DNA from 2 places in the Mesorhizobium sp. WSM4850 genome. Region 1 is predicted to be linked to the other one. Evidence: predicted binding sites of a transcription regulator. Region 1 holds the regulator's gene; the other holds the start of a gene.
The links. Region 1 encodes PhoB, which activates phosphate uptake and scavenging genes when phosphate is short. Its sites were predicted from a motif close to TGTCATNNANCTGTCAT; they were not measured.
Positions count from the first base shown of each region.

Region 2: phnC (phosphonate ABC transporter ATP-binding protein) is a predicted target of PhoB. The motif match lies at 1,523-1,539, and genes of this name have one in related genera.

Region 1 covers NZ_JBVVPV010000014.1:69,549-73,032, reverse strand. The annotation lists gene pstB (phosphate ABC transporter ATP-binding protein PstB) at 1-515, shown strand, start outside; gene phoU (phosphate signaling complex protein PhoU) at 551-1,258, shown strand; gene phoB (phosphate regulon transcriptional regulator PhoB) at 1,275-1,964, shown strand; gene AC0L2Z_RS15945 (ROK family protein) at 2,233-3,480, opposite strand.
Region 2 covers NZ_JBVVPV010000024.1:16,803-20,286, forward strand. The annotation lists gene phnD (phosphonate ABC transporter substrate-binding protein) at 1-432, opposite strand, end outside; gene phnC (phosphonate ABC transporter ATP-binding protein) at 595-1,452, opposite strand; gene AC0L2Z_RS21340 (DapH/DapD/GlmU-related protein) at 1,659-2,279, opposite strand; gene phnL (phosphonate C-P lyase system protein PhnL) at 2,276-2,983, opposite strand; gene phnK (phosphonate C-P lyase system protein PhnK) at 2,986-3,484, opposite strand, start outside.

The DNA of each region.
Region 1 (3,484 bases):
AGTTGCGAGCTCGCGTCGGCATGGTATTCCAGAAGCCGAACCCGTTTCCGAAGTCGATCTACGAAAACGTCGCCTACGGTCCGCGCATTCACGGCCTGGCCAGGACCAAGGCCGAGTTGGACGGCATCGTCGAATCGAGCCTGAAGAAGGCCGGCCTGTTCAACGAGGTCAAGGATCGCCTACTCGAGTCGGGTACTGGCCTGTCCGGCGGACAGCAGCAGCGCCTGTGCATCGCGCGCGCCATCGCCGTGTCGCCGGAAGTGATCCTGATGGACGAGCCCTGTTCGGCGCTCGATCCGATCGCCACCGCCCGCGTCGAGGAACTGATCGACGAACTGCGCCAGAACTATACGATCGTCATCGTCACCCATTCGATGCAGCAGGCGGCGCGCGTGTCGCAACGCACGGCGATGTTCCATCTCGGCTATCTGGTCGAGGAGGGCGCGACCGACAAGATGTTCACCAACCCCGACGACAAGCGCACCCAGGACTACATCACCGGCCGGTTCGGCTGAGCGGTCCGGCGAATTTCGAACACGAGGACAGCACCATGGGTGAACACACCGTCGCATCTTTCGACGAGGAACTGGAGCACATCGACCGGCTGATCCGCGACATGGACGAGCTCGCCGCCGCAATGGTAGCGGCCTCGATCCGCGCGCTGCTTGCGTCGGACAATGCGATGGCGCAGCGCGTCGTCTCGGACGACGCCATCATGGATGCGCGGCAGCGCGAACTCGATGACAGCGCCATCACGCTGATCGCCAAGCGGCAGCCGATGGCGCAGGATCTGCGCGCCGTGGTTGGCGCAATCCGCATGGCTGGCGATCTCGAGCGCATCGGCGATCTGGCCAAGAACATAGCCAAGCGGGTCAGCGCAGTCGGGCAGAGCGCGACGCCGCGGAATCTGTCGCACGGTATCGATGCGATGGCGGATCTCGTTCTTGTGCAGCTGCGCGGCGTGGTCGAGCACTATGTGTCGCGCGATGCCGGCGCGTTGAAGGAACTGCGCGCCGACGACCAGAAGATCGACGTGAAATACACGGCGGTTTTTCGCGAGCTCCTGACCTACATGATGGAGGATCCGCGCAACATCACCGCCTGCACGCACCTTCTGTTCTGCGCCAAGAATCTCGAGCGTATCGGCGATCACGTCACCAACATCGCCGAAAACGCCTACTTTGTCGTGACCGGGCAGCAATTGCCGGCGGATCGCCCGAAGCTCGACGAAACGACGATGTCGGCGCCGGCGACATGACAGGAGTGACCGGCCGATGATCGCGCCGCGCATCATGGTGGTGGAGGATGAAGAGCCGCTGGGCGTCCTCCTCCGTTATAATCTGGAATCCGAAGGCTATCAGGTCGAGGTGGTGACGCGCGGCGACGAGGCCGAAATCCGGCTGCAGGAAAACGTGCCCGATCTTTTGGTGCTCGACTGGATGGTGCCGGCGGTTTCCGGCATCGAGCTTTGCCGGCGGCTTCGGGTGCGCCCCGAAACCGAGCGGCTGCCGATCATCATGCTGACCGCGCGCGGCGAGGAGAGCGACCGGGTGCGCGGCCTTTCGACCGGAGCCGACGACTATCTGGTCAAGCCGTTCTCGACACCGGAATTCATGGCCAGGGTCAAGGCGCTGCTGCGCCGCGCCAAGCCGGAAGTGCTGTCCAGCGTGCTCAAGGTCGGCGACATCATGCTCGATCGTGAATCGCACCGGGTCTATCGCAAGAAGAGCGAGATCCGGCTCGGGCCGACCGAATTCCGGCTGCTCGAATTCATGATGCGCCACCCGGGCCGGGTCTTCTCGCGCAGTCAGTTGCTCGACAATGTCTGGGGCGAGACGATCTACATCGACGAGCGCACGGTGGACGTCCATGTCGGCCGGTTGCGCAAGGCGGTCAACAATGGTCGCATGCCCGATGTCATCCGAACCATCCGCGGCGCCGGCTATGCGATCAGGGAAGACTAGCTAGGGATGTGCTGATATTCAGGTGATGCCGGCCTGCGAACGGCTGATACCGCGCTTACCTACAGCGCCGCGCGCCCTGTTGGGCACGCAAAGGACGCTGTAGAACTTTGATTTTGCGCACGACCTTTCCGAAATCGATCTCGATTTCGGGGTCATGCGCGGGCTCACGTACCCAAAAGTACGCTCCGCTCCGGTTCTCGGAACCCACCATTCTCGACTCGGCCTGACCTGAATCTCAACACACCCCAAGTCGCGACCCGGGAATCCTTCAAGCCACGTTCTTTCCGACCGAGCCGGCTCGTGCCTGGATGCTCGGCGCGAAAATCTCCTGGTCGACGAAGCTTAGCGCCCGCATGGCACAGCCTTCGCGGATCAGCGGCAACTCGTTCGGCTCGGTGTCGAAGGAAATCGAACCCGAATGCTGGCCGCCGGCGGTCTGGGCGATGGCCTCGCGCAGGGCCGGCTCGATCAGGTCGAAGGCGGCAGCGCTGGCGCCGACCATGGCCACCGGCGCCGGATCGATCAGCGCAAACAGGCTGCCGAGCCCGAAGCCGAGCGCCTCGCCGGCCTTGCGGTAGGCTTCGCGCTCCGGTCCGTCCATCTCGCGCGCCCGGGCCGCCAAGGCCCGCATCTCGGCGTCGCTGACATCGGCGACCGGCTCGGCGTTGTCGCTCAATTGCCTTGCATTGCGCCAGATGGCGTAGTTGCCGGCATAAGCCTCGACGCAGCCGCGCCGCCCGCAGCGGCAAAGCGCGCCGCCCGGCCGATGGATCATGTGGCCGAATTCGCCGCCTGAGGAGTGGGTGCCGGTGAACAGCTCGCCCTTCAGCACCAGCCCCATACCGATGCCGTGCGAGAGCAGGATGGCGATGAAATCGTCGCGGTAGCGATCCGGGTGGCGCCAGCGCAGCGCCACGGCCATCATGTTGCAGTCGTTCTCCATGATGGCCGGGATGCCGAACTCGCGTTCCAGAATGTCGGCGAAGGCGATGTTCGTCTGCGGCGTGATCGGCGACCACAACATGGCGCGCGCGTGGGAATCGGTGATGCCCTGGATCGCCAGCGCGATGCGGGCGACACTTTGGACATCGAGGTCGGGATCTTCGAGCCGGCGCCGGACGATGGCGACACATTCGCCGATCAGCGCGTCACGCGACATGGTCAGCGTGTCCAGCCGGCGCTGTTCCTCGGCGACCACTTGTCCGGCATAATCGATGACGGCGACCGACAGGAAATTCAGCGACAACACGACGGCCAACACCGCAGCGGCTTGCGGATTGAGGCTGAGGCCGACCTGCGGCCGGCCGCGTTTCAGCGAAACCGTCTCGCTCGCCTTGCTCTCGGCCAGGATGCCTTCCTGGATCAGGTCGGCAGAGATCGCCGATATGGTCGAATGGCTGAGGCCGGTGGTCGCGGCGATCTCGGTCCGCGACGGCTGGCCTGCCCGGCGCACGGCCGAAATCACCATCGCCCGGTTGCGCCGGCGCAGATCGTCATGACGGATTCCCACCGACATTTTT
Region 2 (3,484 bases), on a different contig from region 1:
ATCGGCGAAACCGAGCTTCTTGCCCTTCATGTCGGCGAGCGTCTTGATGCCGGAATCAGCACGCGCGACCATGACCGCACGGTAGCCGGTCGAACCGTCGGTCTGGATCGTCGTCAGGACCGGTTGAACCGCGTCCTTGTTTTCGAGATAAACCTTGGCGTAAGCGGAAGCGCCGAGCTCGGCAAAGTCGAGCGTGCCGCCGAGCAGGCCCTGGATGACGCCGTCGTAGTCAGCGGCCGGGAACAGCGAAACTTTTTCCACGCCGAGGACTTGCTTGATGTGGTCGGCGAAGCACTGGTAGTTGCGCAGGCGGTCGGCTTCGTTCTCGCCGCCCAGAATGCCGACGCGGAATTCCTTCAGGTCCTGTGCCTGGACCGCGCCCATCGCCATGGCGAGGATGGAAACGGCACCGAAAAGTATTTTTCTAAACATTTCGCGTCTCTCCTGTTGGTTCCGGCGTCGCGCCGGAAGCGTTCGAATATTGACGGCGCCTTTTTATGCCCGGCCTTGATGCGGACTGGTGGTCCAGGCGCTCATTCCCCGTCTGCTTTCGTATACTCGTATACCGGTATCCACTTGCCGGGATCGTTGGAGCTAGTAGCCGGGAAATGCCGGCTCTAGCGGTCCGGCGGATGCGGCGATCTTTTGCTTGATGGCGACACTGGTCGAGGTGATCGCCTCGGAGATTTCGCCGCCATTGCTGTCGGCGCCGTAGACCATGCGCACGGCCTCGCGGTTGAGCTCTTCGGGCGGTCCGTCGAACACCACCTTGCCGGCGGCCATGCCGATGATGCGGTCGCAATAGGTGCGCGCGGTATCCAGCGTGTGCAGATTGGTGACCACGGTGAGGCCCTCGCGCAGATTGATGTCCTGCAGCGAATCCATCACCACCTTGGCGTTGAGCGGGTCGAGCGAGGCGATCGGCTCGTCGGCGAGGATGACTTTCGGCTGCTGCATCATGGCACGGGCAATCGCAACGCGCTGCTGCTGGCCGCCGGACAAGGTGCCGGCCGGCTGCAGCGCCGTGCGGGCGATGTCGAGACGTTCGAGCGCGGCGATCGCCTCGGCCCGTTCCTCGCGGGAGAAGACACCGAGCAGATTGACAACGGTCGAACGGTGATTGAGCCGGCCGAGCAGCACGTTGGTCAGCACGTCAAGGCGCGGCACCAGGTTGAATTGCTGAAAGATCATGGCGCAGTCGCGCTGCCAGCGCCTGAGCAGCGAGCCGCGCAGGCTGGAGACTTCGGCGCCGTCAAAGAAAATCGAGCCCTGGCTGGGATCGATGAGGCGGTTAATCATGCGCAAAAGCGTCGACTTGCCGGCGCCCGAGCGGCCGATGATGCCGACCATCTGGCCGTGAGGGATCGAGATGTCGACATTGCTGACGGCGGTGTTCCTGCCAAACCGACGGGTGACGCCGCGGATTTCGAGCGTGGCTGAGGCTGCTGACATAGGCAAGTTCCAGTCCAGTCGCGTTTCGAAGGTCTGTTAACCTTGGCTAGCGCAGCCGCGTGAAACCGCGGTGTCGGATTGATGTCAGTTTTGTTACCGTCCACAGGCTGGAAAGGGCGAGCCAGCGGCCGCAGTTCGATCAAGTGAATGGTGAATGGTGAATGGTGATAAGAACGGCTTCCCTGCCGCCATTCACTATTGACCATTCACCAACTGCCGTATTTTTCCAGAAATGCTTCCGCCGAAAGCGCGCGAAAATCGTCGAGTGCGGCGCGCAGGCGGGCGTGGTCCCAATCCCACCAGGCAAGTGCCTGATAGCGTTCCGCCGTGCGGCGGTCGAAGCGTTCGCGGATCGGTTTGGCCGGCACGCCGCCGACGATGGTGTAGGGCGCGACGTCCTTCGACACCACGGCGCCGGCGCCGACCGTCGCACCATCGCCGACGCTGACGCCGGGCAGGATGGTCGAGCCGTGGCCAAGCCAGGTGTCGTGGCCGATGGTGGCCCGTTTGGCGCGGCGCTGCGCAAAGAATTCGCTCTCGTGCTCGGCGTCGTCCCAATAGTCAGAGGCGCGATAGGTGAAGTGGTGCAGCGTCGGCCGCCAGGTCGGATGGTTGGTGGCGTTGATGCGCACACTGGCGGCGATGTTGGCGAATTTGCCGATCGTCGCGCACCAGGCGCTGCAGTCCCGCATCATGTAGGAATAGTCACCGAGCGTACTTTCCGAAAGCCGGCAGCGTTCGGCGATCTCGGTCCAGCGGCCGAGCATCGAGTTGTCGACTTCCGCCGTTTCGTGGACCAGCGGCGTTTCCGACAGTTTTCTGGTCATGCGGCGATTTTCCCGGCGGCAAAAGCGGTCACGTCGATGACGCGGTCGGCCACTGCCTCGCGCACGTCGTGATCGTGGAAGATGCCAAGCAGGGCGACGCCGGCCGCCTTTTTGGCCGCGATCAGCGCAATCACCACGTCACGGTTGCTGGCGTCGAGCGAGGCTGTCGGCTCGTCGAGCAGCAGGATCGGGTGCTCGGTGATGAAGCCGCGCGCGATGTTGACGCGCTGTTGTTCGCCGCCGGAAAAGGTCGCCGGCGGCAGCATCCAGAGCTTTTCCGGCAGGTTGAGCTGCGCCAGCAAGGCGCGCGCCTTGCTGCGCGCAACCTCACGGTCCTCGCCGCGTTCGACCAGCGGTTCGGCGACGACATCCAGCGCCGAGACGCGCGGCACTGTGCGCAGGAACTGGCTGACATAGCCGATCGTGAGGCGGCGCACGGCAAGAACCGTGCGCGGACTGGCCGTCGCCAGATCGATGAGCCCGTCCCCGTGCTGGACAATAATCTGGCCTGCATCGACAGCGTAGTTGCCGTAGAGCATCTTCAGGATCGAACTCTTGCCGGCGCCGGAGGGGCCGCCGAGCACGGCGCATTCGCCGCTCCTGATCGAGAACGACACGCCGGCGACGACCGGCAGTTTGATGCCGTCACGCAGATGCATGGTGAAGCTCTTGGCGACATCGGAGACGACGAGCGGGGTAGCCATTATCACACCTGCAGAATGGAAGAAACGAGAAGCTGGGTGTAGGGCGCGCGGGGATCGTCAAGCACGCGGTCGGTGAGGCCGCTTTCGACGACGCGGCCGTCCTTCATCACCATCATGCGTTGCGACAGCAGACGCGCCACCGCAAGGTCGTGGGTGACGACGATCGCCGCGAGACCGAGATCGGTGACCAGGCCGCGCAACAGGTCGAGCAGGCGCGCCTGCACCGAGACGTCGAGGCCGCCGGTCGGCTCGTCCATGAACACCAGCCGCGGCCCGGTGACGAGGTTGCGGGCGATCTGCAGGCGCTGGCGCATGCCGCCGGAAAAGGCGCGCGGTTCGTCGTCGATACGGTCCTCGTCGATCTCTACGCGCGACAGCCAGTCGACGGCGGTAGCGCGGATTTTCCCATAGTGGCGGTCGCCGACCGCCATCAGCCGCTCGCCGACATTGGCGCCGGCCGACACCGTCATGCGCAGCCCGTCGGCGGGGTTCTGGTGGACA